DNA from 3 places in the Streptococcus sp. SM5 genome. Region 1 is predicted to be linked to each of the others. Evidence: riboswitches for the same ligand, from Rfam matches in the RefSeq annotation. Region 1 holds a riboswitch; each other region holds the start of a gene.
The links. A riboswitch is a leader RNA that binds a small molecule or an ion and turns the genes downstream of it on or off. The one in region 1 is predicted to bind thiamine pyrophosphate.
Positions count from the first base shown of each region.

Region 1 (3,282 bases):
CAAAATATTTGAAAAATTTTGAAAAAAGAGTTATGATATTTTTGTAATATACAAAGTAAACGCTTACTTATTAAGGAGGGCATTTTATGTCATACAAAACAAGCAATGCAGAAGGTCATGTAGATTTCATCAATACCTATGATTTGGAGCCAATGGCGCAACAAGTTATTCCTAAAGCAGCATTTGGCTATATCGCTAGTGGGGCGGAGGATACTTTCACTTTGCGTGAGAATATTCGTGCCTTTAACCACAAACTCATCGTTCCTCATACACTTTGCAATGTAGAAAATCCAAGTACAGAGATTGAATTTGCAGGCGAAAAATTGTCTTCACCAATCATTATGGCGCCTGTTGCGGCTCATAAATTGGCAAATGAACAGGGTGAAGTGGCGACTGCGCGTGGTGTGCATGAGTTTGGTTCTCTCTATACAACCAGCTCTTACTCTACTGTCGACCTTCCAGAAATTACGGAAGCCCTTCAAGGGACACCTCATTGGTTCCAGTTTTACTTTAGTAAAGATGATGGTATCAATCGCCACATCATGGACCGTGTGAAGGCTGAAGGTTATAAAGCGATTGTCTTGACGGCTGATGCTACGGTAGGGGGCAATCGTGAGGTCGATAAGCGTAATGGTTTTGTCTTCCCAGTTGGCATGCCGATTGTTGAGGAATATCTGCCAGAAGGTGCTGGAAAATCAATGGACTTTGTTTACAAATCAGCTAAACAACGCTTGTCTCCACGTGATGTAGAATTTATCGCTGAATACTCAGGACTTCCTGTTTATGTCAAGGGACCACAATGCCGTGAGGACGTTGAACGTTCGCTTGCTGCAGGTGCTTCTGGTATCTGGGTGACCAACCATGGTGGCCGTCAAATCGACGGTGGGCCAGCTGCCTTTGACTCACTTCAAGAAGTAGCAGAAGCAGTTGATAAACGCGTACCAATCGTCTTTGACTCAGGTATTCGTCGTGGCCAACACGTCTTTAAAGCCTTGGCTTCAGGAGCAGACTTGGTAGCTATTGGCCGCCCGGTTATCTATGGCTTGGCTCTCGGCGGTAGTGTTGGTGTGCGTCAAGTCTTTGAACACTTGAATGCGGAATTGAAGACAGTTATGCAATTGTCTGGAACTCAGACTATTGAAGATGTTAAACACTTTAAACTTCGTCATAACCCATACAATCCAACCTTCCCAGTTGACCCTCGTGACTTAAAATTGTATTGATAAAAGAGATTGCCTCCACTTGATGTGGAGGTTTTTCTTCGTCTATAGGAAGAATAAATCACCATTGAAATCTATATAAATATATTTTCTAATCAAATATCTTGCTAGGGCTTTCATTTTTTGCTATACTGGTGCAGTAATTAAATAATAAAGACATTTGGGGTGCTTTAGGCTGAGATGATACCCATTGAACCTGATACAGTTAAGACTGGCGAAGGGAAATGTGAAACGTTTTTTCGTATGGCGAAATGAACGATCTAATCTTGTAAGTCAACTCTAATTCTTGATTGTAATTGGAGTTTTTTTGTTTATATAAGCTGGATGAAGGTGATACAAAGTATTTAGGTAGCTCTTCTTGAACGCCCTTGATTTTCTTTAAAAAGGTCAAGTAAAACTAGAATTTTCTTGATGTTTTGTTGATTACGAACGAGTAAAGAGAGGAAAAATAAATATGGAAAGACAAGACTATGCATTTGAACCAGGTTTGATTGTTGGAGAATTATTAAAAAGCAGTCAGAAAGATTGGCAAGCTGCAATCAATCATCGTTTTGTTAAGGAACTTTTTGCGGGGACAATTGAGAATAAGGTCTTAAAAGAATACCTGATTCAAGATTATCACTTCTTTGATGCCTTCTTATCCATGCTGGGTGCTTGCGTAGCCCACGCAGACCAGCTTGAATCCAAACTTCGTTTTGCCAAGCAACTAGGCTTTCTTGAAGCAGATGAAGACGGTTATTTCCAAAAGGCTTTTAAAGAGTTAAAAGTATCTGAGAATGATTACCAGGAAGTGACCTTGCATCCTGTAACAAAAGCCTTTCAGGATCTAATGTATTCGGCAGTGGATTTATCAAACTATGCACATCTTTTGGTCATGCTGGTCATTGCAGAAGGTCTCTATTTAGACTGGGGTTCTAAAGATTTGGCTCTACCTGAAGCCTACATTCATTCGGAATGGATCAATCTCCACAGAGGTCCTTTCTTTGCAGAGTGGGTTCAATTTCTGGTTGATGAACTTAATCGTGTTGGGAAAGGTCTAGAAGATTTGACAGAACTTCAGCAACGCTGGAATCAAGCAGTTGCCTTAGAATTAGCCTTTTTTGATATTGGCTATGACGCCTAGTGAAGGTTTAGGATATTTACAAATTTGATGAGGTAAATCATTCAATGTAAATGAAAAAAATTTCTTAACGAAAGATAGAGATAAATCGAAATCAGTAGATCGTATAAAGTGAAAAGGAAGGATTTCAATATGACAAGTTTAAAATTATTAAAAGAAAAAGCACCTTTGGTCATTTGCATAACCAATGATGTAGTAAAAAATTTCACAGCAAATGGATTAGTAGCACTGGGTGCATCACCAGCCATGAGTGAGTTTCCAGCAGATTTAGAGGATTTGTTAAAGTATGCTGGTGGTTTATTAATAAACATAGGAACATTAACAGATGAAAATTGGAAATTATACCAAGCTGCTCTGAAAATTGCAGAGAAATATAATGTCCCAGCAGTTTTAGATCCTGTAGCCTGTGGAGCAGGAGAATATAGAAAAAAAGTAGCAGATGATCTAATCAACAATTATAAACTAGCAGCGATTAGGGGAAATGCTGGCGAGATTGCTTCTTTAGTAGGGATAAATGTGGCATCTAAAGGAGTAGATAGTGCGGGCGTAGATAATATTGATGAAATTGCTCTAGCAGCAAATAAGAAGTTCAATATTCCTATAATAGTAACAGGTGAAGTGGATGCCATTGCGGTAAATGGAGAAGTGGTAACGATTCATAATGGTAGTTCCATGATGCCAAAAGTTATTGGAACTGGATGCTTATTAGGTGCTGTAGTAGCAAGCTTTATCGGACTTGAAAAAGGTCAAGAATTGAAATCATTAGAAACAGCAATGTTGGTTTACAATATCGCTGGAGAAATGGCAGAAAAACGTCCAAATGGGCATCTTCCTGGAACATTTAAAGTTGAATTTATAAATGCCTTATATGAGATTACAGACGAAGATGTAAAGGAATTCAAAAGAGTGAAGTAAAATGTTTCATAAAGAATTACTAAAACT
Region 1 covers NZ_JAJNSC010000009.1:53,559-56,840, forward strand. The annotation lists gene lctO (L-lactate oxidase) at 87-1,223, shown strand; TPP riboswitch at 1,372-1,460, shown strand; gene PAN07_RS08355 (TenA family protein) at 1,675-2,343, shown strand; gene thiM (hydroxyethylthiazole kinase) at 2,473-3,255, shown strand; gene thiE (thiamine phosphate synthase) at 3,257-3,282, shown strand, end outside.

Region 2 (3,282 bases), on a different contig from region 1:
AAATCAGTCAAGACATGCTGAGTGAAGAGTCTATCTTCCATTTTGAGCTTTTTGGTGAGAATTACCATACGGATGATTTGGTTGGTTTTGCCTGGTCTTGTGGGGAAAAGCTCTATGCTACAGACAAGCTTGAGCTTTTTCAGGAACCTATTTTCAAGGATTTCTTAGAAAAAACATCTTTGAAAATTTATGATTTTAAAAAAACCAAGGTTCTCTTGCGTCGTTTTGGTGTGGATTTGCAGGCTCCTTCCTTTGATAGCCGCTTGGCTAAATACTTATTATCAACTGTAGAAGACAATGAAATTTCAACCATTGCTAGACTGTATGGTCAGACTTTCTTGGTTGATGATGAGACTTTCTATGGCAAGGGTGTCAAGAAGGCTCTTCCTGAACGGGAAAAATTCTTGGAGCATTTGGCTCGCAAGGTAGCTGTATTGGTTGAAACAGAACCTGTTTTACTTGAAAAGCTCAGTGAAAATGGGCAGTTAGACCTTCTTTATGATATGGAGCAACCTCTAGCCTTTGTTCTTGCCAAGATGGAAATTGCTGGGATTACGGTCAAGAAAGAGACCTTGCTTGAGATGCAGGCTGAAAATGAGCTTGTCATTGAAAAACTAACACAAGAGATTTACGAACTAGCTGGTGAGGAATTTAATATCAATTCTCCTAAGCAGTTGGGCGTGCTTCTCTTTGAAAAATTGGGACTTCCTCTAGAATACACTAAGAAAACCAAGACAGGTTACTCGACAGCGGTGGATGTCCTGGAGCGCCTGGCTCCTATTGCTCCGATTGTTAAGAAAATCCTAGACTATCGTCAGATTGCTAAGATTCAATCTACTTATGTAATTGGCTTGCAGGACTGGATTTTGGCTGATGGCAAGATTCACACGCGCTATGTGCAGGATTTGACCCAGACTGGGCGTCTGTCTAGTGTGGATCCAAACTTGCAAAATATTCCTGTACGATTGGAACAAGGCCGTCTTATTCGTAAGGCTTTTGTGCCAGAGTGGGAGGATAGTGTACTACTCAGTTCGGACTACTCGCAGATTGAATTGCGCGTTTTGGCGCATATTTCTAATGATGAGCACTTGATTAAGGCTTTCCAAGAGGGGGCAGATATCCATACTTCGACAGCCATGCGTGTCTTTGGTATTGAGCGTCCTGAGGATGTGACTGCAAACGACCGTCGTAATGCCAAGGCTGTCAACTTTGGAGTGGTTTACGGTATTTCAGACTTTGGTTTGTCGAATAATTTGGGCATTAGCCGTAAGGAAGCCAAAGCCTACATTGATACCTACTTTGAACGTTTCCCAGGTATTAAAAACTATATGGATGAAGTGGTGCGTGAGGCGCGTGATAAGGGCTATGTAGAGACCCTCTTCAAGCGTCGTCGTGAGTTGCCGGATATCAATTCGCGTAACTTTAACATTCGTGGTTTTGCTGAGAGAACTGCCATTAACTCACCTATCCAGGGTTCGGCAGCAGATATTCTCAAGATTGCCATGATCCAGCTGGATAAAGCCTTGGTTGCAGGTGGTTATCAGACTAAGATGCTTCTGCAAGTGCACGATGAAATCGTCCTTGAAGTGCCTAAATCGGAACTAGCAGAGATGAAAAAATTGGTCAAACAAACTATGGAAGAAGCCATTCAACTCAGTGTTCCCCTCATCGCAGATGAAAATGAAGGGGCAACATGGTACGAGGCTAAATAAAAAAGCTATATAGAGTTTGAAGCATTTGTTTTCAAACTCTTTTTCATGTTTTTCTGTAAGCAGTTTCCTTGACATTTTTTTTGTTTTGCGCTATCATATGTCCATATAATATATGGGAGTCTGTGTACAGTCTGAGAGGAAGTGTTAAACTTCGACCGCACCTGATCTGGGTAATGCCAGCGTAGGGAACGATACTTAGTCTAATCTTGACCTTTTCCATATATGGTAAAGGTTTTTCTTTTTATAAAGAGGAAAACGAGAAGAGGAGGTTGTTATGAAAGCAAGCATTGCCTTGCAAGTTTTACCCCTATCACAGGGGATTGATCGGATTACTGTTATCGATCAGGTTATTGCTTATCTGCAAGCTCAAGAAGTGACCATGGTAGTGACACCATTTGAAACGGTCTTGGAAGGGGAGTTTGATGAGCTCATGCGCATTCTTAAAGAATCGCTAGAAATGGCAGGGCGTGAGGCAGATAATGTCTTTGCCAATGTCAAAATAAATGTAGGAGAGATTTTAAGTATTGATGAGAAACTTGAAAAGTATACTGAGACGACACATTAGTCTATTGGGCTTTCTAGGAGTCTTGTCAATCTGGCAGTTAGCAGGTTTTCTTAAACTTCTCCCCAAGTTTATCCTGCCGACACCTCTTGAAATTTTCCAGGCCTTTGTTCGGGATAGAGAATTTCTCTGGCACCATAGCTGGGCGACCTTGAGAGTGGCTTTACTGGGGCTGGTTTTGGGAGTCTTGATTGCCTGTCTCATGGCTGTGCTTATGGACAGTTTAACTTGGCTCAATGACCTGATTTACCCTATGATGGTGGTTGTTCAGACCATTCCGACCATTGCCATAGCTCCTATTCTGGTCTTATGGCTAGGTTATGGGATTTTGCCCAAGATTGTTTTGATTATCCTGACGACAACCTTTCCTATAATCGTCAGTATTTTGGACGGTTTTAGGCATTGTGACAAGGATATGCTGACCTTGTTTAGTCTGATGCGGGCCAAGCCTTGGCAAATCCTGTGGCATTTTAAAATTCCAGTCAGCCTGCCCTACTTTTATGCAGGTCTGAGAGTTAGTGTTTCCTACGCATTTATCACAACAGTGGTATCTGAGTGGTTAGGAGGATTTGAAGGACTAGGTGTTTATATGATTCAGTCCAAGAAACTGTTTCAGTATGATACCATGTTCGCTATTATCATTCTGGTATCGATTATCAGCCTTCTTGGTATGAAATTGGTCGATGTCAGCGAAAAATATGTGATTAAATGGAAACGTTCGTAGAATAAGGATGTTTCAAAAAAGAAAAGAGGAAATCAAAATGAAGAAAACATGGAAAGTGTTTTTAACGCTTGTGACAGCTCTTGTAGCTGTTGTGCTTGTAGCTTGTGGTCAAGGAACTGCTTCTAAGGACAACAAAGAGGCAGAACTCAAGAAGATTGACTTTATCCTAGACTGGACACCAAATACCAACCACACAGGGCTTTATGTTGCCAAGGAAAAAGGTTATTTCAAAGAAGCTGGAGTAGATGTTGATTTGAAATTGCCACCAGAAGAAAGTTCTTCTG
Region 2 covers NZ_JAJNSC010000006.1:37,504-40,785, forward strand. The annotation lists gene polA (DNA polymerase I) at 1-1,712, shown strand, start outside; TPP riboswitch at 1,815-1,917, shown strand; gene PAN07_RS05995 (thiamine-binding protein) at 1,987-2,277, shown strand; gene PAN07_RS06000 (ABC transporter permease) at 2,240-2,998, shown strand; gene PAN07_RS06005 (ABC transporter substrate-binding protein) at 3,036-3,282, shown strand, end outside.
Region 2: linked by a shared signal. The riboswitch ahead of PAN07_RS05995 (thiamine-binding protein) and the one ahead of PAN07_RS08355 (TenA family protein) in region 1 are both predicted to bind thiamine pyrophosphate.

Region 3 (3,282 bases), on a different contig from region 1:
TATGGTTTTAGTATAACAATCATACTGATAGAATTAATTCTGATTTTTGGTTTGTTTCTATTCTTAAGTCAGATTGTTCCACATGTTTGGTGGATTATTCTTGTTGTATTGATAAGTGTAGCGACCATTCTGTCTATTGTTAATAGGACTATGACTCCAGAGAGCAAAGTTACTTGGCTTTTAGTTGCTTTCGTTCCGGTATTTGGTCCATTGCTTTATATCATGTTTGGTGAGAGAAGATTATCAAAAAAAGAACTGAAACAACTTCAGGAGTTAAACACTATCGCATTTCATGAAGATAATGGTAACGACCTCCATCAGCATCTACAGGAGCGGGATAAGTCAGCTTATGGTATTATAAAATCTTTGCTGAGCATGGATAGTAATTCAGAGGTCTATGACCAAACTGCTTCTAAGTTTTTTTCTTCTGGCGAAGATATGTGGCAGCAAATGTTAGAGGACTTAAGAAGTGCAGAAAAGTTTATTTTTCTTGAGTACTACATAGTTGACGAAGGGGTGATGTGGGACAGCATACGTGAGATTCTTGAAGAAAAGGCTGATCAGGGCGTTGAAATTATGATGCTCTACGATGATATTGGCTGTATGGTTACTTTGCCAGGAGATTATACACTATACTTGAGATCCAAAGGGATTGAGGCACATAAGTTTAATAAAGTAATTCCTCGTATGACAGTAGCTTACAATAACCGTGATCACCGTAAAATTTTAGTGATCGATGGGCAGATTGCCTATACTGGGGGAATCAATCTAGCGGATGAGTACATCAATCATATTGAACGTTTTGGTCATTGGAAAGATACCGGTATTAGGATAGACGGTCCGGCTGTTCAAGCCTTTACAAGATTATTTCTTATGAACTGGTATATTAACGGTGGAGATATTAGTAATTTTGACCAATATCGTATAGAGAATCAAGCTGTTTCGGCTTCTGGCTTATGCATTCCTTATGGAAGCGGACCTAAGCCAATTTATAAATCTAAGGTAGGGAAAATAGTTTATCAAAACCTTATCAATCAGGCAACAGATTTCGTCTATATCACAACTCCTTATCTAATCATTGATTATGATTTGACGGAAGATATAAAAAATGCAGCTATGCGCGGTGTAGATGTAAGAATAGTTACCCCCCATATACCGGATAAAAAACTCATTCAACTTGTAACACGAGGAGCTTATCCTGATCTTTTATCAGCTGGGGTACGTATTTTCGAATATACTCCTGGATTTGTTCATAGTAAACAAATCATTGTTGATGGTCGGTTTGCAGCTGTAGGTACGATTAACTTAGATTATCGTAGTTTGGTTCACGACTATGAAAATGCAGTATTACTGTACAAAACAGATTCAATAGCAGATATTCACAAGGATTTTGAAAATATTTTTGAACAATCTCAAGAAATCTTCTCTGACACCATAAATCCTACTTGGTATCAAATGTTGATAAAAGAAGTGACACAGTTATTTGCGCCTATGCTGTAAATAAAATGGCTGAAATGCAAATAATATTAGTGTAAGAGGCGAATGAACGCCTCTTTTTATATGAGCAGAAACCTTGACATTAGGCCATTATTAAGCTATTATATATCCATATAATATATGGGAGTCTGTGTACAGTCTGAGAGGAAGTGTTAAACTTCGACCGCACCTGATCTGGGTAATGCCAGCGTAGGGAACGAATACTTGGCCTAATTTTGCACCTTTTTCATATATGAAAGAGGTTTTTCTTTTTTTACAAAGGAAAACTGTAAATTAGAAGGAGGTTTTAATGAAGGCAAGCATTGCTTTACAAGTCCTGCCCTTATCACAGGGGATTGATCGTATAGCGGTAATTGATAAGGTCATTGATTATCTGCAAACTCAAGGAGTGACCATGGTGGTGACACCCTTTGAAACAGTTTTAGAGGGAGACTTTGATCAACTTATGCGCATTCTAAAAGAAGCGTTAGAAGTAGCAGGTCAAGGGGCAGACAATGTTTTTGCCAATGTGAAAATAAATGTAGGAGAGATTTTAAGCATCGATGAGAAACTTGAAAAATATAATGAGACGGCATATTAGTCTGCTAGGATTTTTGGGTGTCTTATTTCTTTGGCAGGTAGCGGGTTTCTTAAAACTCTTACCAAAGTTTATATTGCCGACACCACTTGAAATCCTTCAGTCTTTTGTTCGTGACAGAGAATTTCTCTGGTACCATAGCTGGGCAACCTTGAGAGTAGCTATACTCGGTTTGGTGTTGGGTGTCTTGATAGCCTGTATCATGGCCGTCCTTATGGATAGTCTGGGCTGGTTAAATGACTTGATTTACCCTATGATGGTGGTTGTTCAGACCATTCCGACAATTGCTATAGCCCCTATTCTAGTTTTATGGTTAGGTTATGGAATTTTGCCCAAGATTGTTTTGATTATCTTGACGACTACCTTCCCTATTATCGTCAGTATTTTAGATGGTTTTAGGCATTGTGACAAGGATATGCTGACCTTGTTTAGTCTGATGCGAGCAAATCCTTGGCAAATCCTTTGGCATTTTAAAATCCCTGTCAGCCTGCCCTACTTTTATGCAGGTCTGAGGGTCAGTGTCTCCTATGCCTTCATCACAACAGTTGTATCTGAGTGGTTGGGAGGCTTTGAAGGACTAGGTGTCTACATGATTCAGTCCAAGAAACTGTTTCAGTATGATACCATGTTCGCGATTATTATTTTGGTATCGCTGATTAGCCTTCTAGGTATGAAGCTAGTCGATATCAGTGAAAAATATGTGATTAAATGGAAACGCACTTAAAGAGCGTTTTGAAAAAAGAAAAGAGGAAATAAAAAAATGAAGAAAACATGGAAAGTGTTTTTAACGCTTGTAACAGCTCTTCTAGCTGTTGTGCTTGTGGCTTGTGGCCAAGGAACAGCTTCTAAGGATAACAAAGAAGCAGAAGTCAAAAAGATTGACTTTATCCTAGACTGGACACCAAACACTAACCACACAGGGTTGTATGTTGCCAAGGAAAAAGGTTATTTCAAAGAAGCTGGAGTGGATGTTGACTTGAAATTGCCACCAGAAGAAAGCTCATCTGACTTGGTAATCAATGGCAAGGCGCCATTTGCTATCTATTTCCAAGACTACATGGCTAAGAAATTGGAAAAAGGGGCAGGAATCACTGCCGTTGCCGCTATCGTTGAGCACAATACATCAGGGATCATCTCTCGTAAGTCTGACAATATCAATAGTCCAAAAGACTTGGTTGGGAAGAAATACGGAACTTGGAATGACCCAA
Region 3 covers NZ_JAJNSC010000019.1:60,880-64,161, reverse strand. The annotation lists gene cls (cardiolipin synthase) at 1-1,500, shown strand, start outside; TPP riboswitch at 1,608-1,710, shown strand; gene PAN07_RS13200 (MTH1187 family thiamine-binding protein) at 1,787-2,077, shown strand; gene PAN07_RS13195 (ABC transporter permease) at 2,040-2,798, shown strand; gene PAN07_RS13190 (ABC transporter substrate-binding protein) at 2,835-3,282, shown strand, end outside.
Region 3: linked by a shared signal. The riboswitch ahead of PAN07_RS13200 (MTH1187 family thiamine-binding protein) and the one ahead of PAN07_RS08355 (TenA family protein) in region 1 are both predicted to bind thiamine pyrophosphate.